4 regions of the Streptomyces sp. AC627_RSS907 genome follow, and region 2 is predicted to be linked to each of the others. Evidence: riboswitches for the same ligand, from Rfam matches in the RefSeq annotation. Region 2 holds a riboswitch; each other region holds the start of a gene.

Region 1 (7,089 bases), on a different contig from region 2:
ATACGGCGACTCCTATGAAGCGAGGGCCGGCCACGCTCAGCCCGTCCGGCGTTTCGCGGACGAGGCCGTTCAGGCCGGAAGGGGGGCCTGGGGGGGCGCAGGGGTGGAGCCCCTGGGGTCGGGAACGGAAACGGGAACAGGAAGGGACGGCGGGAGCGAACCCACCTACGACGCGAACAACCGCACCGCCCAAGCCGCATGCGCCTGCGCCCCGGTCTCCAGCAACGGCGCGGACCGCGCAGGCAGCACGTCGACCCCCTCGGTCACGGCCTCCCGCCCCGCGTCCACGGCGTCCTGGGCCACCCGGTCCACCTCGGCCGCGAGCCGCGCGAGCACCCCGGTGGCGTCGAACGGATCAAGACCGAGCAGCCGCACGACCGCCGTCGCCGGCCCGCTCACCCCCTCGTGGAGGGAGCAGTACGCCGCGTCCAGCGGTCCGAGCCCGGCCGCGCGGGCGGCCAGGCCGAGAACGACCGGCTGGTGGGCACCCTTGGGGGACCGCCGTGCCAGCGCGTCGAGTTCGGGGTGCGGCCAGGTGGCACGGGCGGCCCGCATCAGCTGCCGGCCGAGTCTGCGTGCCGCCCCCCGCAGGGCGGGAGACGGAGTGCGGGCGTCGGCGGCCCCGTCGAGCTCTCCGGGATCGACACCGAGGGCGGCGGCCGCCGCGAGGGAGGCCGTGACGGCCCCGCTCGTGTGCAGCCGCCCCCGGCAGAAGTCCTCCAGGCTCGCGGCGTCGGTGACGTGTCCCGCACGGACGGCGGCCTCCGCCCCGCCGGAGTGGGCGTGCCCTCCTGCGGGGAAACGGCCGTCCGCGAGGACGAGCAGTGCCGCGCGGCTCATCTCGGCGCTCAGAACAGGAAGTACCGCTGCGCGAGCGGTACTTCGGCGACGGGGGCGGGTTCGACGAGTTCGCCGTCGATGGTCACCGCGAAGGAGTCCGCGGCGACCTCGACGCGCGGCAGGGCGTCGTTCTGCCGCATGTCGGCCTTGGTGCGGCCACGGGTGGACCGGATGGGCACGAACTCCTTCCCGAGACCGAGACGTTCCGGCAGCCCGTCCTCGACGGCGGCCCGGGCCACGAAGTTGACCGAGTTGGCGGCGGGAGCCGTGCCGAGCGCGCCGAACATCGGTCGGGGCAGGACCGGTTGGGGGGTGGGGATGGACGCGTTGGCGTCGCCCATCTGCGCGTACGCGATCTGCCCGCCCTTGAGGACGACCTGTGGCCTCACCCCGAAGAACCGCGGGTCCCAGAGCACCAGGTCGGCGAGCTTGCCGGTCTCGACGGAGCCGACCTCGTGCTCGATGCCCTGGGCCACGGCCGGGTTGATGGTGTACTTGGCGACGTAGCGACGGGCGCGCAGGTTGTCGGCGCGGGTGTCACCGGGCAGGGAGCCGCGGCGTCGTTTCATCACGTGCGCGGTCTGCCAGGTCCGCGTGATCACCTCGCCGACGCGGCCCATGGCCTGGGCGTCCGACGCCATGATGGAGATCGCTCCCATGTCGTGCAGGATGTCCTCGGCCGCGATGGTGCTGGGCCGGATGCGGGACTCGGCGAAGGCCAGGTCCTCGGGGACCGCGGGGTTCAGGTGGTGGCAGACCATCAGCATGTCGAGATGCTCCTCGACCGTGTTGACGGTGTGCGGCCGGGTCGGGTTGGTGGACGCCGGCAGCACGTTGGGCAGCGAGACCGCCGTGATCATGTCGGGGGCGTGGCCGCCGCCGGCGCCCTCGACGTGGAAGGCGTGCAGGGTACGGCCTGCCACCGCGTCGAAGGTGTCACCGACGAAGCCGGCCTCGTTCAGGGTGTCGGTGTGGACGGCGAGCTGGACACCGGATTCCTCGCAGACGTCGAGGCAGGCGGAGATCACGGCGGGGGTGGCGCCCCAGTCCTCGTGGATCTTGAAGCCCAGGACGCCGGCGCGCAGTTGGTCGCGCAGGGACTCCTTGGACACGGTGCTGCCCTTGCCCAGGAACCCGATGTTGACGGGACTCGACTCCAGTGCCGCGAACATGCGCGCGAGATGCCACGAACCCGGGGTGACAGTGGTCGCCTTGCTGCCCTCGGCGGGACCCGTGCCGCCGCCGATGAGGGTGGTGACGCCGGACGCGAGCGCCTCGTCGACGGCGGCGGGTGCGATGAAGTGGACGTGGGTGTCGATGCCGCCCGCGGTGACGATCTTGCCGTTGCCGGCGATGACCTCGGTCTCGGGGCCGATGACGAGGTCGGGGTGGACGCCGTCCATGGTGTCCGGGTTGCCGGACTTGCCGATGCCGGTGATGCGGCCGTCGCGGATGCCGATGTCGGCCTTGACGACACCCCAGTGGTCGATGATCACGGCGCCGGTGACGACGGTGTCGGGCGCGCCCTCGGCACGGGTGACGCGGGACTGGCCCATGGACTCGCGCAGCACCTTGCCGCCGCCGAAGACGGATTCGTCACCGGAGCGGCCGGGGCCGCCGCAGCGGTCCTCCTCGATCTCGACGAGCAGGTCGGTGTCGGCGAGGCGGACGCGGTCGCCGGTGGTCGGGCCGAACAGGTCGGCGTAGGCGGCTCGGGAGAGTTCAGGCATCGAGGGGACCTCCGGTCTCGCCGCGCAGGCCCACCACGACGCGGACCCCCGCGAGGGGGACGAGCTCGACGTCGACCGGGATGCCGGGCTCGAACCGGACGGCGGTGCCGGCGGCGATGTTCAGCCGCTTGCCGCGGGCCGCGTCACGGTCGAAGTCGAGACCGGGGTTGGCCTCGGCGAAGTGGTAGTGGGATCCGACCTGGACGGGCCGGTCGGCGGTGTTGAGCACGGTCAGGCGGACGCTCGGGCGTCCCTGGTTGAAGGCCACCGGCTCGGGGGCGAACAGGATCTCTCCGGGAATCATGACTGCCGCGCCCGTCAGATGATCGGATCGTGGACGGTGACCAGCTTGGTGCCGTCGGGGAAGGTGGCCTCGACCTGCACGTCGTGGATCATCTCGGGGATGCCCTCCATGACGTCGTCGCGCTGGAGCACCGTGCGTCCGGAGGCCATGAGTTCACTGACCGTACGACCGTCGCGGGCGCCTTCGAGGATGTGCGCGGTGATCAGCGCGACGGCCTCGGGATGGTTGAGCTTCACGCCTCGTGCGCGGCGCTTCTCCGCCACGTCCGCGGCCACATGAATGAGCAGTCTCTCCTGCTCGTGCGGGGTCAGCTGCACTTGCCACCTCACAGGGCATCACGCCAGGACCGAGCGGTCCGGCTGCCGCGGCCACCGCGACGGCTATAGATGTAACACACACGAATACGCCGGAAGGCGCCTCGTGGTGTCCGGAAACCGCAGGTGGATCGGGGTGGAGAGTAGGTCCGCAGTGTTTCCGCCGCGTCACCTGGATTTGACCGACTGATTACCGGTGCCGCCCGCCGCCGCCCGCCGCCCGGCAGACCAAGCGCGCCATACGGCCGAATACCTTCGCCGCCATCGGGTGCGCCGCCGCCCAACCGGCCCGGTCCAAGGCACAACTGACCGACCGGCACGTGGCCGTCGCGCATCCGGCCGGGCGCGGGCGGGTCGACACCGCGCCGCACGGTGCCCCCGGTCAGGAACAGGCGGGTTCGGGCAGTCGAGGTGACAGGGATCCGAAACGGACCAAACGGCGTACCCCCTTTCGGCGTAGGAACACCTCCGGTTTCCGACCCTCCGAGGTTGCGCGACGCGCGTGTCCAAGCGGCGGAACAAGCCATTCCGCCGCAGGTCCCGGAGCCGGTCGGACACCCGGCGACGGCTCGAACCCGGGTGCGCCCCCTCGAACGGGCGAGTGGTGAGTAACAACACAAAGAGCACGTTCCGTTGGGATTTTCCCACCGGACGAGACAAGATCCGTGACTGACGACAAGCCCCCGCCGCAGCGGCGGGGCGGTCCGGGCGGACGCCGAGTCCTGCCGCCGCCCGGACGACCGGTCGACAGGAGTGGATCGGCAGGAGTGGAGGACCCAAGCACGACGGGTCGCCGGAACGGTCATCTCCGCGAGAGGTGCGCCGGGCCGAGCAGCCCTTGGGGTGAAGCCGCACTCGTGCGGCCGGGCAACTTCGCCAGCCCGAATCCGACAGGTCATCCTTCACAGGCGGCTGACGAAGGGTTGCGCATGTCCGCGCTCAATCGTGTCCCGTCCCTGATGGCCCGTGCCGGTACGGCCTCGGCTCTGACCCTCGCCGCCGTGGGCGGCTCCGTCGTGGTCCCCGGTGTCGCTTCCGAAGCGGCGGCGGTGTCCCATGCGACCAAGGCCCTCAAGATCGCGGCCTCCAAGAAGGGTGCCCCGTACAAGTGGGGCGCCACCGGACCAAGCAGGTTCGACTGCTCGGGACTGACGCAGTACTCGTTCAAGAAGGCCGGCAAGAAGCTTCCGCGCACCGCGGCCCAGCAGTACAACAAGACCCGTCACATCTCCGCCAAGAGCCGCAAGGCCGGGGACCTGGTCTTCTTCCACTCGGGCCGCAGCGTCTACCACGTCGGCATCTACGCCGGGAAGGGCAAGATCTGGCACGCCCCGAAGACCGGGGACGTGGTACGCCTGCAGAAGATCTGGACCAACAGCGTCTGGTACGGCCGGGTCAAGTAGCCGATCCCGGCAGGTGACGGTGGGCCGGGCACCGTCACCTGCCCGGATGCCGTGGGTCGCCCTCACCGCCCGGCGGCCTCACCCCTGGGGCTCAGGGCCCCCCACGACCTGCCCCGCGGCCGTGACCGGTTCCGGCGTCACCGGCCGGCCCGGGGGTGACCAGGGCAGTTCGATGGAGACGGTCTTGCCGCCCTCGCGCGTGGGCCGCACTCTCAGTCTGCCGCCGCACTCCGCGGTCAGCCAGCGGATGATCACCATGCCCCGGCCGTTGTCCTGCTGGACGGCGGCGGGCAGGCGCTTGGGGAAGCGGGGATGGCTGTCGGTGACGCCGATGCGCAGGCGTGCCTCACGGTCGAGCCCGAGGTCCACCGTGAAGGTGGGGGACTGTCCGAGCGTGTGCTGGACCGCGTTGGTCGCCAGCTCGGAGACGATGAGCCGGACGGTGTCGGACACGTCGGTGTCCGCCGGCAGGCCCCACTCCGCCAGCGTGCCGACCACATAGGTACGCGCGACGGCCACCGAGGCGGGATCGCTCGGCAGAGTGATGGATGCTTCCAGATGGTCTGCCATGGAGAAGTCGTCCCTTTCCCACGGGACCGCGGTCCGACAAGGAGCGGATGGTTCGAGTACGGTCCCGGACTGGTGCTTCGCCGCCAGACTGCCATCACCAGGGGGCGAAGGGTGGCGATCCACCAAGATATGCATATATCTGTCGCTCGAAGCGGTGAACTCTGCGACGGCAGAGCGTATTCGCGCGGCCCATAGGGAGTAAGGGAGTGGCCCATGCAGCACGGTCCCGTGGTGCGCCGCCGGAAACTGGGCGCCGAACTGCGCGCCCTGCGCACATCGGCGGGAATCACCAGCCGTGAGGCGGCCCAGCTGGTGGGATGGCACCAGTCGAAGGTCAGCCGGATCGAGACCGGGACCAGCGGTGCGAAACCGGCCGATGTGCGCTTACTGCTGGACGCCTTCGGAGTGGACGACGCCCAACTGCGCGAGCTGCTGGTGATGCTGGCGGGCTCCGACGACACGGGCGGCCGGAACCACTGGTGGCACGCCTACCGGGGGGTGCTGCCGCCCACGTACCGGGACTTCATCAGCCTGGAGTCCCAGGCGAGCGCGATGCGCACGCTGGAGACCACGGTGGTCCCCGGGCTGCTGCAGACGCCGGAGTACGCCCGTGCGGTGACCCGCGCCGCGGTGGACGGGCTGTCCGAGGAGCGGCTGGACACGCTGGTGGAGGTCCGGCTGGCCCGGCAGGACGTGCTGCGTACGCAGCGGCCCCTGGAACTGAGCGCGGTCCTGGACGAGGCGGTGCTGCGCCGGGAGGTGGGCGGGCCCGGGGTCATGTCCCGTCAGCTGGCGCGACTGGTCGAGGCCGCGCGTCTGCCCCACGTCCGGCTCCAGGTCCTGCCGTTCGCCGCGGGGGCGCACATCGGCGTCACCGGCCCTTTCGTAATTTTCTCTTTTTCGAGCACTTCTGATCTAGACGTAGTTGTTCTCGACCATTTGACGAGTAGCCTGCACCTCGAACGGAAAGAAGACCTCGAGGCCTACACCGAGGCCTTCGATGCCCTTGTGACCCATGCCCTTTCGCCCGAGGACTCGTTGGACTTCATCGCCGCGACCGCGGCAGGCGCGTAAGGAGGCACACCATGTCAGGCACCATTCGAGGCTCCATGCCGGAACTCCCCCGCAGCATCCCCGCCGGCACCGGTCTGCCCGGGGTGCGGTGGCTGCGCAGCAGCTACAGCACCGGGGCGAACAACTGCGTGGAGACGGCCCGGCCGTCGGCCGGCCCCTGGGCCGGACTCCTCGCGGTACGGGACTCCAAGATCCCGGCCGGACCCGCGCTGCTCTTCTCCCCCGAGAGCTGGGCGTCGTTCACGGCCGGGATCCACGGCCGCTGACACCGGCCGGCACCGGGCGGCGCACGGCCGTGTCACGCCGACTCATGGCCGCGTTCCGCCGATCACCCGTACGGCACGTTCGATCTGATCCCCGGAGAGGTCCGCACGAGCGGTCAGCCTGAGCCGTGAGATGCCGTCGGGCACGGAAGGAGGACGGAAACAGCCCACGGACAGGCCGGCCGCACGGCAGTCGGCCGCCCACCGTACGGCCCCCTCCGGGGAGGGCGCGCGCACCGAGACGACCGCGGCGTCCGGACGTACGGCTTCCAGCCCCAGGGCGGTCAGGCGGGCGTACAGCTCGGCCGCCACCCCACGGGCCCGCGCCGCCCGCTCCGGTTCGCGGCGCAGCAGGGTGAGCGCCGCCAGGGCCGCCCCCGCCGCGGCGGGGGCGAGACCGGTGTCGAAGATGAACGTCCGGGCCGCGTTGACCAGGTGGTCGATCACCCGGGCGGGGCCGAGCACGGCACCGCCCTGACTGCCGAGCGACTTGGACAGGGTGACCGTGGCGACGACGTCGTCCTCGCCCGCGAGTCCCGCCGCGTGCGGGGCGCCCCGGCCGCCCTCGCCGAGCACGCCGAGGCCGTGGGC
Region 2 (7,089 bases):
GCCTCGGAGAGGGCCTGCGCGAAGGTGAGGGCCTGGCGCACCGTCTCCGGGCCGTCCCCGGCCTCGCTGACGCGCAGGCTGAGGTCGTCGGCGGTCGAGCTTCCGGTGTAGCCGTGGTCGGCCTCGCAGTTGGGGTCGCCGCAGGCGGCCGGCTCGAGGTCGAGGCGGGAGACGGCGCCCCAGCCGATGGTCAGCACGATCTCGCGGGGCAGCGTGCCCGGCTTGTACTGCTCCGGGTTGGCGACCACGCGGCTGACGACGATGGACGAGATCCGGCCGAGCTTGACCGACTCCGTGGACGTCGTGGCGTACGGCGTCGGGGACGTGTCGTCGGCGGCCTGCTCGTCGGTGTGACTGACGATGAAGCGGTTGCCGGTGAGCACCAGCACGGTCACGTGCCGGCGCACCTCGTTCTGGTCGAACGTGGTCTCCTGATGGACCAGGTACGACCGGATGGGCTCGCCGCCCACGGCGGCCTCCACCGCCTCGGCCACGAGGGCCGGGTAGTAGCCGCTGCGTTCGATCGCCGCTCGCAGCCCCTGGGTCGTCGTACTGGTCTTGGCCATGCCGTCCATCCTACGGGGACCCACTGACTGCGCGGCACGCTCGTGCGGCCCCCGGCCCGCTCCGTGCGTGCTCGGTACGCGGTCAGTACGCCGGCAGGGTCCGCGGGCCGAGGTCGTCCCTGGCGGGAGGGGGCGCGAGGCGGACGGAGGCGCTGAGGACGCTCAGGCCGCGCTGGGCGACGACGACCGGCTCCAGGGTGACGGCGACGACCTCGGGGTGGTCGTCGACCAGCCGGGAGACCCGCAGCAGCACCTCCTCCAGGGCGGCGGTGTCGACCGGGGCCGAGCCGCGCCAGCCGAAGAGGAGGGGGGCCGTGCGGATCGAGCGGACCAGCGAGGTGGCCTCCCGGTCGGTGACCGGGATCAGCCGGTGCGCCATGTCGCCGAGCAGCTGGGTGGCGGCCCCGGCCAGCCCGAAGGAGAGCACCGCGCCGGCCGCCGGGTCGATGACCGCCCGTACGACCGTGTCGACGCCGCGCGGGGCCATGCCCTGCACCACCGGGCGCAGTTCCTCGGGCTTGCCGAACAGCTCGGTCAACTCGGCGTACGCCCGCCGCAGTTGCTCCTCGTCCGGGAGGTCCAGGCGTACGCCGCCCAGGTCGGCGCGGTGACGCAGGTGGGGGGCGGTGGCCTTGAGTGCGACGGGGTAGCCGAGGGTCCGCGCGGCGGCGACGGCGTCGTCGGGGGTGGGCGCGGGCAGCGCGTGGTGGACGTGGACGCCGTAGCGGCCGAGCAGCTCGCAGGTCTCCTGGGCGCCGAGCGTGAGGCCCTGGCCGCGCGCGAGGTGCCCGCCGATGAGCTCCGCGGCGCCCCTCTCGTCGATGTCCTCGTACTCCGGCACCTTGCCGGGGTCGGCGGCGTCGCGTCGCCACTGGGCGTAGGAGACCGCGTGGGCGAGGGCGCGGACGGCGCGTTCGGCGGCGGGATAGGCGGGGATGAGGTGGGTGCCTTCGGGGGCCCGGACGGTGGGCGGCCGCTGGGCCGGGGCGGTGGGCCGGGACTCCTCGGGGGCGCCCGAAGCGGCCTGCGGTGCCGTGCTCGCCGCCGCGGACAGGGCCTCCGCGAGCCCGCCCAGCTCCACGTGGACCACCAGGACCGGCTTGGCGGGCACCGCGGCCGCCGCCGAGCGCAGGGCCTCCGCGAGCGCCGCGTCTCCCGCCGACCCCTCCCCCACCGTCGGGATGGCGGTCACCACGACCGCGTCGCACGTGGCGTCGGCCAGGGCCCGGGACAGGGCCGCGTGGAAGTCGTCCGCCGAGGCGGCCGTGGTCAGGTCCAGGGGCGGGTGGGGCCGCAGCCCCTCGGAGAGGCACGCGTCGTACGTGAGCAGTCCCAGCGACTCGGAGTTCCCCAGGATGGCCACCCTCGGCCCTGGGGGCAGGGGCTGGCGCGCGAGCAGCAGGCCCGCGTCGACCAGGTCCGTGATCGTGTCGACGCGGATCACGCCGGCCTGCCTCAGCAGTGCGGAGACCGTCGCGTGCGGCAGCCGCGTCGCCTGTACCGCGTGCCCCTGCGGTGCCACGCCGCCGTGCCGGGCCCCCTGCACCACGACCAGGGGCTTGGCGGCGGCCGTCCGCCGGGCCAGGCGCGTGAACTTGCGCGGGTTGCCGATGGACTCCAGGTACATCAGGGCGACGTCGGTCTCCGGGTCGTCGTACCAGTACTGCAGGACGTCGTTGCCGGAGACGTCGGCGCGGTTGCCGGAGGAGACGAAGGTCGACACGCCCGTGACGCCGGTGACCCCGCCGCCGCGCCGGTGCAGCCGGGACAGCAGGGCGATGCCGATCGCGCCGGACTGGGCGAACAGGCCGATCCGTCCGGGGCGGGGCGTCTCGGGGGCGAGGGAGGCGTTGAGCCGCACCTGCGGGGAGGTGTTGATGATCCCGAAGGCGTTGGGCCCGATGATCCGCATGCCGTACGAGCGCGCCTGCCGTACGAGGGCGCGCTGGCGTCCACGTCCCTCGGGGCCGCTGTCGGCGTACCCGGCGGAGATCACGACCAGGCCCTGCACACCGTGCTCGCCGCACTCGGTGACGACCTCGGGGACGTGCTCCGCGGGCACGGCGACGACGGCGAGGTCGACGGGCCCCTCGATGTCGCGCACCGAGCGGCGCGCGGGCACCCCGTCGAGTTCCCCGCGCTCCTCGGGAAAGGCCTTGTTCACGGCGTACAGCCGGCCGGTGTAGCCCGCGTCCCGTATGTTGCCGAGGATGCTGCGGCCGACGCCGCCCGGCGCGCGGCCGGTGCCGACGACCGCCACCGAGCCGGGCTGCAACAGCCGCTGGACGGACCGCGCCTCCGCGCGGTGTTCGCGCGCGTACTGCACGGCGAGCGAGCGGTCGGTGGGTTCGAGGTCGAACTCCAGGCGGACCACGCCGTCCTCGAAGCTGCGCTTCTGGGTGTACCCGGCGTCCATGAACACCTTGATCATCTTGGTGTTGGCGGGCAGCACCTCGGCGGCGAAGCGGCGGATGCCGCGCTCACGCGCGACGGCCGCGATGTGTTCCAGGAGCGCCGAGGCGACGCCGCGCCCCTGGTGTGCGTCCTGGACGAGGAAGGCGACCTCGGCCTCGTCGGCCGGTGCGGACGCGGGCGTTCCCCCCGCGCCGATGCGGTCGTAGCGTACGGTGGCGATGAACTCGCCGCCGATCGTGGCCGCGAGCCCCACCCGGTCGACGAAGTCGTGGTGTGTGAAACGGCGGACGTCCTTGGCGGACAGGCGAGGGTACGGCGCGAAGAAGCGGTAGTACTTCGACTCGTCGGAGACCTGCTCGTAGAAGCTGACCAGACGCTCGGCGTCATCGACGGTGATGGGGCGGACGCGCGCGGTACCGCCGTCGCGCAGCACCACGTCGGCCTCCCAGTGGGCGGGGTACTCGTGCCGGTCCGACGAGGTCTGCATGGGCCCCAGAGTACGGCTCGCGTACGACAACGGCGCGAGGCAGTCTGTGGACGACGGCAGGCCGGGCCGAGGCCGCGGTCCGACGGCCGCCCACCCCGGGGAGCGTGTCCGTCCGGGCATGCCTCACGATGTGGGAAACTGGTCTAGACAACCCTGAACACCTGAAGGGCAGCATCACATGGCTGAGCGCCGCGTCAACGTCGGCTGGGCCGAGGGTCTCCACGCCCGCCCCGCCTCCATCTTCGTCCGAGCCGCCACGGCCACAGGCGTCCCGGTGACGATCGCCAAGGCCGACGGGGCCCCCGTCAACGCGGCCTCCATGCTGGCCGTCCTCGGTCTCGGCGCCCAGGGCGGCGAGGAGATCGTCCTCGCCTCCGACGCCGAGGGCGCGGAGGCCGCCCTGGAGCGGCTGGCGAAGCTGGTCTCCGAGGGTCTCGAAGAACTCCCCGAGACCGTCTGAGCGACGGCAGCACCGAAAGGCCCGCCCCGGACCGGACCACGGAGTGGGCCTTTCGCTTTCCCTTTTCCGGGCAGCAGAAAATGGCCCCCGGAATCAGCTCCTCTTTGTATACGGCGCCCGCGTTAATGCCGCAGGCTCGACATGTTTACGGGACGTTGCGAGTTCCTCACACGTTCCGCCCGCTGGTCACCGTCGGAGGCGAATCGCAACCGGTGGGCCGGTACCGACCGCTCGGTGTGCAGCGCCATGAGCGCCCGCGCGCGCTCGGCGTCGCCCCGGGCCACCGCGTCGACGATCGCGCCGTGCTCCGCCCAGCACTCCACCGGCCCGGCCGGCGCGTCCACGGCGTACATCCAGGCGATCTTGTGGCGCAACTGGGTCAGCAGCGCCGTCAGGGAGGGACTGCCGGCGGCCTGCGCGAGGGTCTCGTGGAACCAGCCGCCCAGTGAACGCAGGTCCTCGCCGCTGCCCCGCCTGGCGCGTTCCTGGCCCAGTCTGACCAGCCCGCGCAGCACCTTGAGATGGGCCTCGGTGCGGCGCCGGGCGGCCCGGGAAGCGCCGAGCGGCTCCAGGAGCGTACGCGTCTCCAACAGGTCGGCGGCCTCCTGCTCGGACGGCTCCGCGACGCACGCGCCCGCGTGCCGCCGGGTCACCACGAACCCCTCGGCCTCCAGCGTGCGCAGCGCCTCGCGGACGGGGACGCGGGAGACGCCGTAGCGGCGGGCGAGGAGTTCCTCGGTGAGCCGGCTGCCGCGTCCGTGGACGCCGGCGACGATGTCGTCCCGGATCGCCGTGCACACCGAGTGCGCCGGAATACGCATGACCGACCTCCGCCTTAATCCCCGTGAAACGTCGACGATTGACGTGTGTTCCGTGACTCTAGGCCAATGGGGCGGACATTCGGACGGCGCGGCGGATTTCATGGATATTTTTTGGACAACACCGCCCCCGGAAATCCGAAAGCCCCGGCTCGGGGAGCCGGGGCTTTCGGTCGCCGTGCCGTCCGCCGTCAGACGTTGACGCCGTGGGAGCGGAGGTAGGCGACGGGGTCGATGTCCGAGCCGTACTCGGGGCTCGTGCGGGCCTCGAAGTGCAGGTGGGGTCCGGTGACGTTGCCGGTGGCACCGGAGAGGCCGATCTGCTGGCCGGCGACGACCGACTGACCCACCCGGACGCCGATGGACGACAGGTGGCCGTACTGGGTGTACGTGCCGTCGTGCATCCTGATCACGACCTGGTTGCCGTACGCGCCGCCCCAGCCGGCCTCGACGACCGTGCCGACGCCGACCGCGTGCACGGTGGTGCCGCTGGAGGCGTGGAAGTCGATGCCGGTGTGACTGCCGGAGGACCACAGGGAGCTGCCGGCCTGGTAGGCGGTGGAGACGTAGGAGGCGGTGATCGGCGCCACGAAGGTGTTGAGGCGCTTGCGCTCCGCCTCGCGCGCGGCGCGCTCCTTGGCCTCGCGCGCCTCCTCGGCCGCCTCGGCCGCCCGCTCGCGCGCGGCCTCCTCGGCCGCCTCACGGGCGGCGGCGTCCAGGGCGGCCTGCTTCTGCGCGGCGGCCTGGGCGTCGATCTCGTGGGCCACGGAGTCGCCGATGGTGACGACCGGGGTGAGTCCGCTCTGCTCCACCTCGGGCTCGGCGGCGAGCGCCGGAGCCGCGAGGGTGCCGACGACGCCGGTGGTCGCGAGGGCCGCGACACCCGCCGCGCGGGCGGTGGTGCGGTGCATCCGGCTGGGACGGCGGTGCTTACCGGTGGCGCGCGTGAACGCCATGTGGAGGCTGTTCCTTTCCTTCCCTCTCGCCTACCGGGTTAGCTGACGGGTTCGGAGCAGGAAGGTCTCCTACGGACCCCCGCGCTGGGCGCGGGCGTCCGATTCACCCCAGGGACTGCGGTGGGTCCCCGGCTCCCCTGGCTCGCGCCGTACGGGGACTCGGCGATGACTGTCCGGTGCCGCGGGTGCGGCGCACTGCCTGACGAACAGCCCGGACGACGCTAGACGCGGCTGCCTTCAATCCTCAAACGCAACCGGCTTTTTGTAGCGCATGCCACAGGGCAGACGGGCAGCCTCTCTCTCAATTCGGACAAAAGGCAGCCCTGGTGACACATCCGTCACCAGGGCCCCTTCACCCGTCCGCCCTACTCGGCGGCCACCACGGTGACTTCGCCGATGCCGAGGGCCTCGACCGGCTCCTTGATCTGCGCCGCGTCACCGACGAGGACCGTCACCAGCCGGTCCACCGGGAAGGCGTTCACCACCGCCGCCGTGGCCTCCACCGTGCCGGTCTCGGCGAGTTGACGGTAGAGCGTGGCCTGGTAGTCGTCGGGCAGGTGCTGCTCGACCTGGTCGGCCAGCGTGCTCGCCACGGCCGCCGCGGTCTCGTACTTCAGCGGCGCCACACCGACGAGGTTCTGCACCGCGACGTCGCGCTCGGCGTCGGTGAGCCCGCCCTCGGCGAGCGTGCGCAGCACGGTCCACAGGTCCTGCAGGGCGGGGCCGGTGTTGGGGGTGTCGACGGAGCCGCTGATGGCGAGCATGGCGGCGCCCGTGCCGTCGGGGGCGGACCGCAGGACCTGGCCGAACGCCCGTACGCCGTAGGTGTATCCCTTCTCCTCACGCAGGACGCGGTCCAGGCGGGAGGTGAGGGTGCCGCCCAGGCAGTAGGTGCCGAGCACCTGCGCGGGCCACACGCGATCGTGCCGGTCGGCGCCGGTGCGGCCGATCAGCAACTGCGTCTGGACCGCTCCGGGGCGGTCCACGATGACGACCCGGCCGGTGTCGTCGGCGGTCACCCGGGGCACGGGGCGCGGCTCGGCGGTGGAACCGGTCCACGCGCCCAGCGTGTCGCCGAGCAGCGCGTCGAGGTCGACGCCGGTGAGGTCGCCGACCACCACGGCGGTGGCCGTGGCGGGGCGGATGTGCTTCTCGTAGAAGGCGCGCACGGCCCCCGAGTCGATGCGCGCGACCGTCTCCTCGGTGCCCTGACGCGGGCGCGACATGCGTGCCTCGGCCGGGAACAGTTCCTTGGAGAGTTCCTTGGCCGCGCGGCGGGAGGGGTTGGCCAGCTCGTGCGGGATCTCGTCGAGGCGATTGCGGACCAGCCGTTCCACTTCGCTGTCCGCGAACGCGGGCGCCCTCAGGGCGTCGGCGAGGAGGCCGA
Region 3 (7,089 bases), on a different contig from region 2:
GGCTGGGCGAGCCCGCGTTCGTGGAGCTGACGGCCATGGTCGCCGTCGAGAACCTGCGTTCCCGTCTCAACGCGGCGCTCGGCCTCACCAGCCAGGGCTTCAAGGACTCCTGCGACCTGTCCGGCGCGGGCTCCGGGGCCGGGGCCGCCGCCTCGGCGGACTGAGTCCGGGGGCCGAAGGCGGCCGTCGCCGCACGTCCGGGCGCCTGTATAGGCTGACGGGCGTGGCGAGAGTCCGGTTGAGTGTGGCGGAGCGGCGCGAGGAGCTGCTGCGCGCAGCCATCGAACAGATATCCGCGCGGGGCGTGGCGGCGTTGCGGATCGCCGACGTGGCCGCCGCGCTCGGTGTCAGCAACGCGCTGGTGCTGTATCACTTCTCGACGAAGGAGAAGCTGGTCGCCGCCGCCTTCGCGCATGCCGCCGAGGACGATCTCGCCCATCTGCGCAAGCTGCTCGGCGGCCGTACGTCGGCGCTGCGCCGGCTGCGGGCGGCCGTACGGTGGTACGCCCCGACCGGACAGGCCAAGGGCTGGCGGCTGTGGATCGAGGGCTGGGCGGTGGCCCTGCGTGAGCCCGCCCTGCGGGAGGTCGCGCGGGAGCTCGACCGGCAGTGGAAGGCGGCGATCGCCGAGGTCATCGCCGAGGGCGTGGCGGCCGGGGAGTTCCCGTGCCCGGACCCCGACGGCGCCGCCCGGCGTCTGACCGCCCTGCTCGACGGGCTGGCCGTGCAGCTGACGTCCTACGCGGGCGCGGTGTCCCGGGCCCAGGCACAGGAGTGGACGGACGAGGCGCTCGCCCGGGAACTGGGGCTGGCGCGGGAGGCGTTGACGCCGTCGCGGCGATGAGCCGGCCCGGAGCCGGCGTCCCCCGCCGCCGCGCCCCGGTCCCGCCTTCAGACCACCGCGTCGATCCGCATCTTGATGTCGTCCGGCGACAGCGTCCCCTTCGCGGTCACGTGGTCCCCCGAGGACTCGCCCCGCAGCCGGCGTCCGATCCACGGCACCAGGTACTCCCGTGCCCACTGCACGTCGTCCCGCCGGACGTCGAGGGTGCCGCGGGGCGGCAGCGGCGGCCAGGGCTGGTCCGGGTCGGCCGGGACGCCGAGGCCGAGGACCTGGCCCGCCCGCAGCGCCACGCGGGTGTGGCCCTCCGCGGAGAGGTGCAGCCGGTCCGCGTCCCACGCCCTGCGGTCCTGGACGCTCCGGAGCGACCACAGGTCGAGCACCGGGCAGCCGTAGCGGTCGGCGACGGCGCGCACGTGTCCGTTGTACGTGGCGATCTTGCCGCGCAGATGCTTGAGGACCGGCACCCCGCGGGTGTCGAACCCGGTCGTCACCAGGACGGTGCCGGCCGCGGCGGTCAGCGCGGCCACCGCCCGCTCGAACCGCTCGGCCACCTCGTCGGGATCGGTGCCGGGCCGGATGATGTCGTTGCCGCCCGCACAGAACGAGACGAGGTCCGGTGCGAGTTCGACGGCCCGCGGGACCTGTTCCGCCACGATCTGGTCGAGCAGCCTGCCGCGCACGGCGAGGTTCGTGTACGTGAAGTCGCCCTCGGGGCGCCGGTCTGCGAGCAGTACGGCGAACCGGTCGGCCCAGCCGACGAACGCCCCGTCGGGGCCGGGGTCACCGACGCCCTCGGTGAAGCTGTCCCCCACCGCCACGTACGACCCGATCACTGCTCTGCTGTCACTCTTCGAATCGTCTGCCACATCGGCCCATGATTCACCGTGGAATGTGACCTACGCGACCGTAGGAAGGGGTTGACGGGCGGTGAGAAAGACCACGCCTAAAGTGTTCGTCAATTGCGGAATACGCCGAAGGCCGGACCCCGGGACCGGGGCCCGGCCTTCGTTCCGGCGCGAGGGCCGCGCCGGAACCGTCGTCAGACCAGGACGCCGTGCGAGCGCAGGAAGGCCAGCGGGTCCACGTCCGAGCCGTAGTCCGGCGTGGTGCGGATCTCGAAGTGCAGGTGGGGGCCGGTCACGTTGCCGGTGGCACCCGAGAGGCCGACCTGCTGGCCCGCCGTCACCGACTGGCCGGCGGAGACGGAGAGCGAGGACAGGTGGGCGTACTGGGCGTAGTGGCCGTCGGCGAGCTCGATGACGACCTGGTTGCCGTACGCGCCGCCCCAGCCGGCGGAGACGACCGTGCCGGCGCCGACGGCCTTGAGCGGGGTGCCGGTCGGGACGACGAAGTCCGTGCCGGTGTGGTAGCCGCTGGACCACATGCTGCCCGACTGGTGGTACGGGGTTCCGACGCTGCCGCCGGGGACGGGGGAGGTGTAGCCGCTGGCGGTGCCTGCGGACTGGGTGCTCGTGCGGGAGGAGGTCGTCGTGGCGTTCGGCGACTTCTCCGAGACGGTGTCCTCCGACGCGGCGGGCTTCGGGGCGGCGGGCTTCTCGGCCGGCTTGTCCGCGGGCTGCTCCGGGGTGGTCGCCGCCGGCCGGCCGAGGGACAGTTCGAGGCCCGGGTGGATCAGCGACGGGTCGGAGCCGATGGCCTCGCGGTTGTCCGAGTAGAGCTTCTTCCAGCCGCCGTCGACGTGCTGCTCGTCGGCGATCCCCGACAGGGAGTCCCCGCTCCTGACGGTGTACGTCGTCGTGCCCGGGTTCTTCCCGGCGGCCTGCCCTGCTGTCGCCGGGACGGACCGCACGGCCTGCTCGGAGGCGGACTGCGCGGGAGCGGCCTGCGCGCCGGCGGCACCCATCAGCGGGAGGGCGAGCGCGGCGCCACCGGTTCCGGCGACGGCGAGGGTGCGGGTGAGGCGCATGGCCTTGGTACGACGGTGCTTACCCTTCGCGGGCATGGTGAGTTCCTCTCCGGCGCCTGCGAGGTGAGCTGTCGGGTGCGGGCTGGAGATGCCCGGCCGCGCAGGGGCGCGGCTTTACCCCGAGCCTGTTCCGGGAACCGGAACAGGCGGTCCTGCCTGTGGGTCCCCCGCTCCTGCCGGGTACGGGTGATGGATGAGTGCGGGCTCCGGTCGGCGGCAGGATTAGGCGTCCGTCCGGATCGGTGGTGAACGTAAGGGACCCGGCCGCGCGGGGACAAGCGAGGAATTGCCCGGGCACGTGTTTTCCGTGATCCGTTGCGGGAATCACCGGTCACACTCCGTCGATTCCGCGTGCGCCGTTTCCCGTGAAGCGCCTTGAAAACCGATTGAATTACGTGAGCATGACGAGCAACTCACGGTCACGGATATGACGCTGCTCACGCGAGACCGCCCCAGCCTCCTTTATTCCAGGTCACGTTGGGCGTCAAGCCTCAATTCAGAACAGAACGCCCGAATACGGTCGAGTCGGAACACCGTGGCGTCGAGGTCTCCGCGGCCGGCTGAAGCCCTCCCGGAGGCGAGCCGGTCGAGCGGATCGGTGTCGGCCGAGGTCCGCACCCCGTGTCCCGGCGGGCGAGCACACCGAGACCGGCCCGGCCGCCGCCATCCGGGCAGGACGCGAAGGCACCGCCCGGGTGGTCGGCCCACAGCCGGTCCACCAGTGCCTTCACAACTCACTGCCGCAGGCAGGGGATGCCGTATCGTCGAGTGGCGCCCGTCGTCGAGCAGCGCCGACGGGGCGGAGTGGGAGGAGCCCCCGTGACGCAGCAGGTCCCGTCGACCGAGCCCGAGCTGGCCGGTGTGCGCAACTTCCGTGACCTGGGCGGGCTGCCGACCGTGGACGGACGGCGGGTGCGGCAGGGGGTGCTGTTCCGCAGCGGCCACCTGGCGCACGCCACCGAGGAGGACGCGGCGTTCCTGGCCTCGCTGGGCCTGCACACCATCTTCGACTTCCGCAACGCGGCCGACCAGAAGCTCGAGGGCCCCGACGTCGAGCTGCCGGGCGTGCGCAACGTGAACCTGCCGCTGAGCGATCCGGCCGACGGCGCCGAGTTCTGGAAGATGGTCCGCGACGGCGACCTCGACCAGCTGCGCGAGATCCTGGCGGACGACAAGGGCGCCCAGCGGATGATCGGCTCCTACCGCACGATCATCAAGGAGCGCACAACGGAGCACTCCCGCGTGCTGCACGCACTCGCCGAGGACAGCGTCCCCGCCCTCATGCACTGCGCGGCCGGCAAGGACCGCGCGGGTCTGTCGATCGCGATCACCCTGCTCGCCCTCGGTGTCGAACGCGAGGCCGTCGTCGAGGACTACCTGAAGTCGAACGCCGCGCACCGCCGCTACAAGGTGCACCGCAGCAGCTCCGCCGCCTCGGCGTACTCCCCCGAGGTCATGGAGCTGCTGAGCCCGCTGTTCGACGCGCGCGCCGAGTATCTGGCCGCGGCCTTCGAGACAGTGGAGGAGACCTGGGGCGGGGTCGACGCCTACCTGGAGAAGGGCCTGCGGGTCACTCCGGAGACTCGGGAGCGGCTGCGCGAGCGGATGCTGGACTGAGCCACGCGCCCGGTCGGTCGCCGGCTACTTGGCCCCCACCTCGAACAGCAGGTAGAGGAAGGCACCGAAGACGTGCCCGAGGGCGATGTAGATGAACAGGCGCACCCACAGGGCGCGCGGAAACTTGTCCTGAATGGCGCTCATGGCATCTCTCCAGGGGTCGGGCCGAGGCACAGCGCGGCCGAGGGGCTCTGCAGAAGGGTGTGGACGAAGAGCAGTTCGACCCCGTCGGGGTCCTGTGCGGCGATCCGGTGCGGGGTGAGCGAGTCGAAGTGGGCACTGTCCCCCTGGCCGAGCCGGTGGACCGTGTCCCCGAGGCGCAGCCGCAGCCGGCCCCTGAGCACGTACAGCCACTCCTCACCGGGGTGCACCCGTACGATGTCGCCCTGGGAGCCGTGCGGCACACGGACACGCAGGGCCTGCATGCCGCGGCCGGCCCCTCCCGCCTGCCAGTACGTCCAGCCGCCCGCCTCCGTCGGCTCCATGGCGTCGGCACGCACCACGGCGTCCCGGTCCGCGGCCGTCTCGCCGAGCAGGTCCGAGACGGTCGTGGCGTAGACCCGGGCGAGGGCGAGCAGCATCGGCAGCGAGGGCTGGCGCTGTCCGGTCTCGAGCCGTGAGAGGTGGGCGGGCGACAGCCCGGCCGCCCGGGCCGCCGCCTCCAGGGTGAGGCCGGCCCGGCGCCGCAGGGCACGCAGCTGCGGCGCCACGACGGACACCGCGTCCGCCGCCCCGTCCGGAGCCGGCGGCTCGGTCTCGTGCGAGGTCATGCCTCCATTCAGCCCGAGAATTACCCGTGAGGCAATTCTCTTGCCTCAGAGGCAAGAAAGCGTCTCCGGGAGGAAGGCGGCTCCGGGAGGCGGGGCGCTAACGGTTGGCCACCGCCTGCCTGACCAGGGTCTTGCCGAAGTCCCACATCAGGCCGCCGCCGTTGTGCGCGTCGTCCATGACCTCGGTGAAGGCGTCGACGAACCGGTCGGCGTCCGCCGCGTCGATGATCAGCGGCGGGATCAGTTTGATCACCTCCAGGTGGTCGCCGGACACCTGGGTCAGGATCCGGTGCCGTTGCAGCAGCGGCACCACGACCATCTGCGCGAACAGCCCCTTGCGCGCGGCCTGCAGCATCGTCCAGCGGCTGCGCAGCCTCAGGGACCTGGGCCGGCCGAACTCGATCCCGATCATCAGCCCCCGGCCCCGGACGTCGGCGAGCAGCTCGTAGCGGTCCACCAGCTCCACCAGCCGGGACTTCAGCCGGTCCCCCACCGCCGCGGCGTTCGCCACGATCTCCTCGTTCTCCATCACCGACAGCACCGCGAGTCCGGCCGCCATGGCCTGCGCGTTCGACCCGAAGCTCGCGGAGTGGACCTGGACCCGGTCCATCGAGGAGAACACCTTCTGGAAGATCCAGTCCTTGCCGAGGGTGGCCCCCACCGGCACGTATCCGCCGGACAGGGCCTTGGCCACACAGACCAGGTCGGGTTCGACGCCGTCCTCGTGCTGGAAGGCGTAGAACTTCCCGGTCCGGCCCAGTCCCGTCTGCACCTCGTCGGCGATCAGCAGCGCCCTGTGCCGGTGCAGCAGCTCCTGGGCGGCGCGCAGGTACCCGGGCGGTGCCTCGTGCACGCCCTTGCCCTGGATCGGTTCCACGATCAGCGCGGCCACGTCACCCCGCTCCAGCTCCCGTGCCAGCGCGTCCAGGTCGCCGAGGGGGACGGCGGTGTCGGGCAGCAGGGGGGCGAAGCCCTCGCGGAACCCGTCCTCGCCGTTGACGGACAGGGAACCGGTGGTCAGCCCGTGGAAGGCGTGCGCACAGTACAGGACCCTCGGCCTGCCGGTCGCGTACCGGGCGAACTTCAGCGCGGTCTCGACCGCCTCCGTGCCGCTGTTGCCGAAGAAGACCCGGTCCAGGTGCGGGCTGTAGGAGAGGAGCTTCTCGGCGAGCAGCCCGGGCAGCGGCGGGCAGTCGAAGCGGGTCAGGTCGGCCAGGGAGGCGTCGAGGACGTCGTGCAGCGCCTTGCGGACGACCGGGTGGTGGCGTCCCAGGCCCATCACCGCGAACCCGGCGAGCATGTCCAGGTAGTCGTTGCCGTCCGCGTCCCAGAAATGCGCCCCCTCGGCCCGCTCGTAGACCTTGTCGAAGCCGATGGTGCGCAGCATGCGCGGGAGCTGGTGGTTGAGGTGTCTGGCGTGCAGCTCGTACCGCTCGGCTCCGCGCTCGGCCAAGAGCGCGGCGAGGTCGAACTCCTTGGTCATTCAGTTCTCTCCTTGCGCTGGCATGACGATCCGTTCGTCCCCGGACTGTTCCCCCGCCGGTGCCCCGGCCCGGCCCGCGACGGCCAGGCTCGCGCTGATCCGTCCGGCGATCTCGACCGGGGTGAGACCGATGTCGGCGAGCAGCTCGGCGCGCTTGGCGTGCGCGAGGAACTGCTCGGGGATGCCGAAACGGCGTACGGGTACGTCGACCTCGGCATCGCCCAGCGCCAGCGCCACCGCGGAACCCACCCCGGCCGCACGGCTGTTGTCCTCGACGACGGCCACCAGGCGGTGGCGCGCGGCCAGCGGCGCGAGCGCGGGGTCGACGGGTTTGACCCAGCGCGGGTCGACGACGGTGCATCCGGTGCCGCGGGCCTCGAGCAGCTCGGCGGCCCGGAGGCAGACGGGCGCCATCACGCCGACGGCCACGAGCAGCACCACGGGGTCG
Region 4 (7,089 bases), on a different contig from region 2:
GCGGCGACCGGCCGGCCGCCGGCGTAGAGCACGGACAGCGTGCCGGTGCACTGCGGCGCCCGGGTCTCGGCCAGCCGGGCGACGAGCCGGCTGATCCACTCCTGCGCGAACCGGTCCCGGCGGCCCGTCCTGCGGTACTGCGCCGACTTCCACTCCATGAGCGTGCGCAGTGCGGCCGGTTCGCGCTCGTCGAACACGAAGCGCACGTCGCCGACCTGGCGGCCGAGCCTGCGCTCCTTGGCGAGGGTGGTCTTCAGGAACTTCGGCGACTGGGCGCGCAGCACGCTCTCGTACGCCTCGTACCCCTTCTCCACGTCGATGACGTAGGCGGTGTGCTCCTCGGCCGCGTGCGGCACGAACAGCTCCTGCTCGGCCTCCAGGTTGTCGAAGGCGAAGCTCGACAGGGAGCAGGCCCGCAGCAGTTGGCGGATGTCCGGAACGAGACCAGGGCGCAGTACCGCGCCCTGGCAGTCCGACACCCCGAGCCCGATCGCCCGGCCCTGCCCGAGCGGTCCGCGTTCGTGCGGCAGGAAACCGGCCGCCTCACCGCCGTCGTACAGCACCGCCACCCGCGCCCGCGGCCGTACCCGGGCCACGACGTCGGTGAACTCCGGTTCCATGAACGGGTTGCGCGGCGTCGTCGACCTGGCGCGCAGCTCGCGCCAGTGCTCCCGCTCCCCCTCGCTCAGCTCCTGCGGCCTGAGCACGCGTACACGTCCGCCGTTCAACCCGACCCCCCGATCAAGTCCCCCTGGACAACAGGAAGGTACCCCCGGGGCCGCCCCGCGGGGTAGGTAGCGGGGGATGTTGTTGCCAATCGGTGCACAGGCCTTCAACCGGCTTTAGCCGATGATCTGCCAGGTTTCGGACACGTTCGTGCGGTCCTCGCGCTGTCCTCGAGCCTTGTCGTGCGGAGTCGTGCGTCCTCGCTCGGATGCGATCGTGGGTGAGTCGGACAGGTGCGGTGTCCGTATTCTCTGATCATGGACCGCACCGCGTATTCACTCGTCGCCACCGACCTCGACGGCACGCTGCTCCGCGGCGACGACACCGTCTCCGACCGGTCGCTGGCCGCGCTGGCGCGGGCGGCCGAGGCCGGTGCGCGGCATCTGGTGGTGACCGGGCGGCCGGCGCCCAGGGTGCGGTCCCTGCTCGACCGCCTCGGCTGCACGGGGCTCGCGGTGTGCGGACAGGGCGCGCAGGTGTACGACGCCGGCGCGCACCGGATGCTGTGGTCGGTCACCCTGGACCGGGAGCTGGCCGAGACCGCGCTCGGCAAGATCGAGGCCGAGGTGGGGCAGGTGTACGCCGCGGTCGACCAGGACGGTGTGGACGGCCTGACGCTGATCGAGCCGGGGTACCTGATGCCCCACCCGACGCTTCCGGCGGTGCGGGTCGAGCGGCGCGACGAGCTGTGGAGCGCGCCGATCAGCAAGGTGCTGCTGCGCCACCCCGATCTGACCGACGACGAGCTGGCGGCGACGGCCCGCACGGTGGTCGGCTCCCTCGCGACGGTCACGATGTCGGGGCCGGGGACGGTGGAACTCCAGCCGTGCGGCATCACCAAGGCGACGGGCCTGGCGCTGGCCGCCGAGCACCTGGGCCTGTCCCGGCGCCACACCATCGCCTTCGGGGACATGCCCAACGACATCCCCATGTTCCACTGGGCGGCCCGCGGCGTCGCCATGGCCGACGCCCACCCGGAACTCAAGGCGGTGGCCGACGAGGTCACCCTGACGAACGAGGACGACGGCGTGGCCGTCGTCCTCGAGCGTGTCTTCGGAACGTCCTAGTACGAATCAGTACGAATCAGTGCGGATCAGTGCGGATCATTACAGCTCGGTACGGATCAGCATGACTCGGGACGGGTCGATACGGCTCAGTACGCGCCGAAGACGTTGTCCATCGAGCCGTACCGGTCGGCCGCGTAGTTGCAGGCCGCGGTGATGTTGGCGACCGGGTCGTACGGGTCCCAGGAGGTGCCCTCCACGTGGTAGGCCTGGAAGGTCGGGTCGATCACCTGGAGCAGGCCCTTGGACGGGGTGCCGTTGACGGCGTTGATGTCCCAGTTGTTGATGGCGAGCGGGTTGCCCGACGACTCCCGCATGATGTTGCGGTGGATGCCCTCGTACGACCCGGGGATGCCGTGCTGCGCCATGATGGCGAGCGACTCGCGGATCCAGCCGTCGAGGTTGTCCGGGTACGTCGTCGCCGTGGCGGCGGTCGGGGCGGCGGGGGTGGCCGCGGACGCGCCGGTGGCGCCGATGAGCGGCAGGGCGAGTACGGCGGCGCCGGTGCCGGCCAGGGCGAGCTTGCGGGCGATGCGGGTGGTCCGGGCGCGACGGTTCTGACCGTTGACAGACATGTTGAGTCCCTCTCCTTACGCCTGCGAGGTGAGCTGTCGGGTTCGGGCGGGGAGGTGCCCGGCCGCGCCCTGACGGGCACGGCTTCACCCCGAGCCGCTCCGGTGGTGACCGGCGCGGCGACTTACCTGGGTCCCCCGCTCCTGCCTGCGAGTTTGTTGGTGGATGACTGTGCGTCCGGGCGGTGGCAGGATTCGGCGTCCACCCGACAGGCCGGGAAGGTATGCGAGAAAAGATGTCCGAAACAAGTGCAGGAATCACCCAACGCTCCTGTTGACCTTGTTCCGAGGTGTTTGGGGTGCTTGATCCTTTTCGGTCGCCCGGCCTCAACTGGCTTGCGGGGCAAAGGGACCGCACAGCTTGGGGCGGAGCTGCCGGCGGGCGGACGGCGTGAGTCAAGTCACTGGACGCGAAAAGAACGGCAAATCGGGCATTAGGCTCAACTGGTCGTCAACCGGCCGCCGCCGCGGGGGATTGGCGCCGGTCGGCGGTCCGGCCCGGTTCCTCGCCCCTCGCGTCCCGCACCCGCCCCGGTCGACCGCGCCTCGCGCGGTCGTGTCCTTCCCGTCCCTGTTGGTGTTTCCTCGCGCCGTGCGGGCATCTGTTCGGAGCGGGAAGAGGAGTGCGAGTGCCGAGTGGGTGACGTTCTCGGAGTGCGGGCCGTCGGGGGCGGTGGTGGGATCTTCGGTGGCGGCTTTCGGCCACCCGTGTCCCGTGTCACGCCGCTCGGGCCGTGTCGATCAATATCTGCTCATATCGGCTGATCAAAAACATAGCGCGCATGATCCGATACCGACCGGCCTGTAACGGTGGGCGCTAGCGGTGATCGAAACGTGACCGGATACGCTGAGTCGAGTGGTGGCAGCGACCTATCGACAAGCCAGGTAATCGCCAGTAGACACCAGCAGACAGGAGACCCCTCGTGACCGTCGTCGGGCCGTTCGGGCTGAGCGTGCGGGACCAGGCTCTGGAAGCCGATGTCCAGGCCGGATTGGTGGCTGTCGAGGAAGGGTTGCTTGAGGCAACCAAAAGCGAGGTGCCCTTCATCACGGAGGCCGCCCAGCACCTGGTGCGTGCCGGAGGCAAACGGTTCCGGCCACTGCTGGTGATGCTCGCGTCCCAGTTCGGCGACCCCTACGCTCCCGGGATCGTGCCCTCGGCCGTGGTCGTGGAGCTGACCCACCTCGCCACGCTGTACCACGACGACGTGATGGACGAGGCCGCCGTGCGGCGCGGCGTGCCCAGCGCGAACACCCGCTGGGGCAACTCGGTCGCGGTCCTCACCGGCGACTTCCTCTTCGCCCGCGCCTCCCAGATCCTCGCCGACCTCGGACCCGAGGCGGTCCGGGTGCAGGCCCTCGCGTTCGAGCGGCTGGTCACCGGCCAGATCCTGGAGACGGCGGGCCCGCAGGACGGGCGCGACCCGGTCGACCACTACCTGGACGTGCTGGGTGGCAAGACGGGATCGCTGGTGGCGGTCTCCTGCCGGTTCGGCGCGATGATGTCCGGCGCCGACGAGACGGTCGTCGACGTGCTGACCCAGTACGGCGAGCGCCTCGGCGTCGCCTTCCAGCTCGCGGACGACGTCCTGGACATCGCCTCCGACTCCAGCGAGTCGGGGAAGACGCCCGGGACCGACCTGCGCGAGGGCATCCCGACCCTCCCGGTGCTGCGGCTGCGCGAGCGGGCGGCCCGGCTGGGGCTGGCCGAGGACGTCGCCCTGTGCGAGCTGCTGGACTCCGACCTCAGTGACGACGCCCGGCACGCGGAGGCGCTGCGGCTGCTGCGCGCCCACCCCGCGCTGGAGCAGGCGCGGCGGGACACCGTCCGGTACGCCAAGGACGCCCGGGCGGCGCTGGCCCCGCTCAAGGAGTGCGAGGCGAAGGCCGCGCTGGTGGAGCTGTGCGACGCCGTGGTGCACCGGGCCGGCTGAGTACCGGGCCTGCGCCGGCCGAATGAGTAGCGGGCCTGCGCCCGGCCGAATGAGTTGCGGGCCCGCACCGGGCCGACGGGGTACCGGGCCTGCGCCCGGCCGAATGACTGCCGGGCCTGCGTCGGGTCGGCTGAAGGCCGGCTGCTCGTGACCCGCGTCACGGGGTCTCACTGTGCGGGTGGGCGCGTCCCGGTGCCGGACGGCGTACCCCCACCCCTACGGGCCGGGGGTACCGGCGCCCCTCCGTGTCATCCCGCAGGAGTACGCGGAGTTGAGCCCCGGGTCTGACGCTTCCGCTCGGCCGATTTGGTCAGATGGTCACCACGGAAAACACCAATCCTCACCGATTCGGGTGAGAATGGCGGCTCACGGGTGAATGAGTGCGAGGTCGCGAGACAGCCGCCGCCGACGACGGAGGTAGGGCACAGATGGCACCGATCGATTCCGATGACAGCACGACCGCCGGGGAGGGCGAGGGCCTGAGGGCCGGACGGCGCAGGGCTGCGCGGTACGTCGTCCCGGTCGCGGTGATGGGAGTGGCGGCCGCGACGATCGGGCTCGTCCCCGCGCTCGCCGACTCGGGGGACCCCGACCTTCCGAAGGTCACGGCGGAGCAGCTCATCGAGAAGATCGCCGCGTCGGACGTCCAGCAGTTGTCCGGCACGGTCAAGATCAGCACGGACCTGGGGCTGCCGGACCTCGGCGGTCTGGAGAGCGGCCTGATGTCCGGCATGTCCGGCGGCCCGGGTTCGGGCCCCGGCGGGGACGAGCAGGGCTCCGCCGCCGACCCGTCGGCCAAGCTCACCGAGCTGGTGACCGGCACCCACACGCTGCGGGTCGCCGCCGACGGCCCCGACCGGCAGAAGCTGTCGCTGCTGGAGAACGCCGCCGAGTACAGCCTGATCCACGACGGCAAGGACGTCTGGGGCTACGACAGCAAGTCCAACGAGGTCTACCACTCCACCGCGTCCGGCAGCCCCGAGCAGCGGGCGAAGGAGGTGCCGGCCACCCCGAAGGACCTCACCGACCAGGCCCTCAAGGCGGTCGACGACACCACCTCCGTCACGGTCGACGGCACCGCGCAGGTGGCCGGCCGGGACGCGTACCGTCTGGTCGTCAAGCCGAAGCAGGACGGGTCCACGGTCGGCGCTGTCACTGTGGCGGTGGACGCCCAAACCGGTATGCCGCTGAAGTTCACGCTGACCCCGTCCAGCGGCGGCGCCGCCGTCGTGGACGCGGGCTTCACCCAGGTCACCTTCGCCAGGCCGGACGCGTCGACGTTCGACTTCACCCCGCCCGCGGGGGCGAAGGTCACCGAGGGCGACGAGGCGGCGAAGGCGCCGGAGCACGGGCGGGCGGCCGAGGACGGCCTCGCCCAGCAGATGGGCGGCCTCGAGGTCATAGGCGAGGGCTGGAACTCGATCGCCACCTTCGACACCGGCGGCCAGGGCCTGCCCACGGCCTCGGCGGGCGGCGACCTCGGCGGCTTCCTCGGCTCGCTCGGCGACCAGGTCAAGGGCGACTTCGGCTCGGGCACGGTCTTCAAGACCCGCCTGGTCAACGCCCTGATCACGGACGACGGCAAGGTCTACGCCGGCGCGGTCACCAAGGACGCGCTGGTGAAGGCGGCCGACGCCGCACAGTAGGCGGGGTCCGTCCCGTACGACGACGAGGAGAGGGAGCCGATGGCAGAACCGTCCGCCACGGAGCCGGAGCGCCCGGTTCAGGGAGGCGCGGAGGACGCCGTCATCGCCACCCGTGGGCTCACCAAGCGCTACCGCGGCGGACAGCTCGCCGTCGACGGCCTGGACCTGGCCGTCCCGGCGGGCAGCGTCTTCGGCTTCCTCGGCCCCAACGGCTCCGGCAAGACGACCACCATCCGTATGCTGATGGGCCTGATCGAGCCGACCGCGGGCACCGCGCGGGTGCTGGGCCGGCCCGTGCCGCGTGCCGCCCGCGCCGTACTGCCCCAGGTCGGTGCCCTCATCGAGGGACCGGCTCTGTACGGCTTCCTCTCCGGCCGCGACAACCTCCTGCGCTACGACGCCGCCGACCCGACCGCCGACCCGCGTACCCGACGCGCGCGCGTCGCGGCGGCGCTGGAGCGGGTGGGCCTCACGGCTGCCGCCGGCAAGAAGGCGAAGGCGTACTCGCTCGGCATGAAGCAGCGGCTCGGCCTCGCCGCGGCACTGCTCCAGCCGCGCCGCCTGCTCGTCCTGGACGAGCCCACCAACGGACTCGACCCCCAGGGCATGCGCGAGATCCGCACGCTCGTGCGCGAACTGGCCTCCGACGGCACCACCGTCTTCCTCTCCTCCCACCTGCTGGACGAGATCGAGCAGGTGTGCACGCACGCCGCGGTGATGGCGCGGGGGCGGCTGATCACCCAGGGCGCGGTCGCCGACCTGGCGGCCGGGGCGCGGGGCAGGCTGGTGGTGACCACGCCGGACACGGGGGAGGCGGCCCGGGTGCTGAAGGAGCAGGGGGCGGGGGACGTGGTCGTCACCGAGGACAGGGTGACGGCGGAGCCACCCGACCGCGACCTCGCCGACCTGAACGCCGCCCTGGTCGCGGCGCGCGTCCGGGTCCGCGGCTTCGGTGTGGAACGGGCCTCGCTGGAGGACACGTTCGTGGCGCTGACCGGGGAGGGCTTTGATGTCGCGGGCTGAGGCTTCGCGGGCTGGGACTTCGCAGGCTGGGGCGTCGGAGGCTGGCGGGGTGGAGGCCGAGGTGCCGGGGGGCGCAGCGCAGAGGACGGCGGTGCGGGCCCCGAGCCCGCTGTGGTCCTTGGGG

What was found. Region 2 has a riboswitch for cyclic di-AMP ahead of KUM32_RS12830 (M23 family metallopeptidase). Riboswitches for the same ligand answer to the same signal wherever they lie in the genome.
Positions count from the first base shown of each region.
Region 1: linked by a shared signal. The riboswitch ahead of KUM32_RS22030 (C40 family peptidase) and the one ahead of KUM32_RS12830 (M23 family metallopeptidase) in region 2 are both predicted to bind cyclic di-AMP.
Region 3: linked by a shared signal. The riboswitch ahead of KUM32_RS34980 (M23 family metallopeptidase) and the one ahead of KUM32_RS12830 (M23 family metallopeptidase) in region 2 are both predicted to bind cyclic di-AMP.
Region 4: linked by a shared signal. The riboswitch ahead of KUM32_RS20700 (transglycosylase SLT domain-containing protein) and the one ahead of KUM32_RS12830 (M23 family metallopeptidase) in region 2 are both predicted to bind cyclic di-AMP.

Region 1 is NZ_JAGMUE010000098.1:92,708-99,796, reverse strand. Features, by position in the region: gene ureG (urease accessory protein UreG) at 1-2, opposite strand, end outside; gene KUM32_RS22050 (urease accessory protein UreF) at 166-840, opposite strand; gene KUM32_RS22045 (urease subunit alpha) at 849-2,570, opposite strand; gene KUM32_RS22040 (urease subunit beta) at 2,563-2,874, opposite strand; gene KUM32_RS22035 (urease subunit gamma) at 2,889-3,191, opposite strand; cyclic di-AMP (ydaO/yuaA leader) riboswitch at 3,892-4,114, shown strand; gene KUM32_RS22030 (C40 family peptidase) at 4,118-4,591, shown strand; gene KUM32_RS22025 (ATP-binding protein) at 4,670-5,161, opposite strand; gene KUM32_RS22020 (helix-turn-helix transcriptional regulator) at 5,375-6,235, shown strand; gene KUM32_RS22015 (DUF397 domain-containing protein) at 6,271-6,501, shown strand; gene KUM32_RS22010 (8-amino-7-oxononanoate synthase) at 6,544-7,089, opposite strand, start outside.
Region 2 is NZ_JAGMUE010000047.1:19,571-26,659, reverse strand. Features, by position in the region: gene KUM32_RS12850 (DUF5998 family protein) at 1-575, opposite strand, end outside; gene KUM32_RS12845 (bifunctional GNAT family N-acetyltransferase/acetate--CoA ligase family protein) at 649-3,468, opposite strand; gene KUM32_RS12840 (HPr family phosphocarrier protein) at 3,647-3,928, shown strand; gene KUM32_RS12835 (GntR family transcriptional regulator) at 4,051-4,749, opposite strand; gene KUM32_RS12830 (M23 family metallopeptidase) at 4,938-5,702, opposite strand; cyclic di-AMP (ydaO/yuaA leader) riboswitch at 5,715-5,877, opposite strand; gene KUM32_RS12825 (pitrilysin family protein) at 6,068-7,089, opposite strand, start outside.
Region 3 is NZ_JAGMUE010000289.1:220,330-227,418, forward strand. Features, by position in the region: gene KUM32_RS34965 (carboxymuconolactone decarboxylase family protein) at 1-164, shown strand, start outside; gene KUM32_RS34970 (TetR/AcrR family transcriptional regulator) at 224-844, shown strand; gene KUM32_RS34975 (SGNH/GDSL hydrolase family protein) at 892-1,677, opposite strand; gene KUM32_RS34980 (M23 family metallopeptidase) at 1,884-2,807, opposite strand; cyclic di-AMP (ydaO/yuaA leader) riboswitch at 2,812-2,970, opposite strand; partial or broken gene KUM32_RS44200 (alpha-galactosidase) at 3,348-3,496, opposite strand; gene KUM32_RS34985 (tyrosine-protein phosphatase) at 3,591-4,388, shown strand; gene KUM32_RS34990 (DUF6126 family protein) at 4,413-4,532, opposite strand; gene KUM32_RS34995 (helix-turn-helix domain-containing protein) at 4,529-5,158, opposite strand; gene KUM32_RS35000 (aspartate aminotransferase family protein) at 5,256-6,641, opposite strand; gene dxs (1-deoxy-D-xylulose-5-phosphate synthase) at 6,642-7,089, opposite strand, start outside.
Region 4 is NZ_JAGMUE010000095.1:6,982-14,070, forward strand. Features, by position in the region: gene KUM32_RS20690 (GNAT family N-acetyltransferase) at 1-707, opposite strand, end outside; gene KUM32_RS20695 (HAD family hydrolase) at 984-1,793, shown strand; gene KUM32_RS20700 (transglycosylase SLT domain-containing protein) at 1,880-2,365, opposite strand; cyclic di-AMP (ydaO/yuaA leader) riboswitch at 2,370-2,534, opposite strand; gene KUM32_RS20705 (polyprenyl synthetase family protein) at 3,286-4,296, shown strand; gene KUM32_RS20710 (DUF2092 domain-containing protein) at 4,725-5,942, shown strand; gene KUM32_RS20715 (ABC transporter ATP-binding protein) at 5,982-6,965, shown strand; gene KUM32_RS20720 (ABC transporter permease) at 6,952-7,089, shown strand, end outside.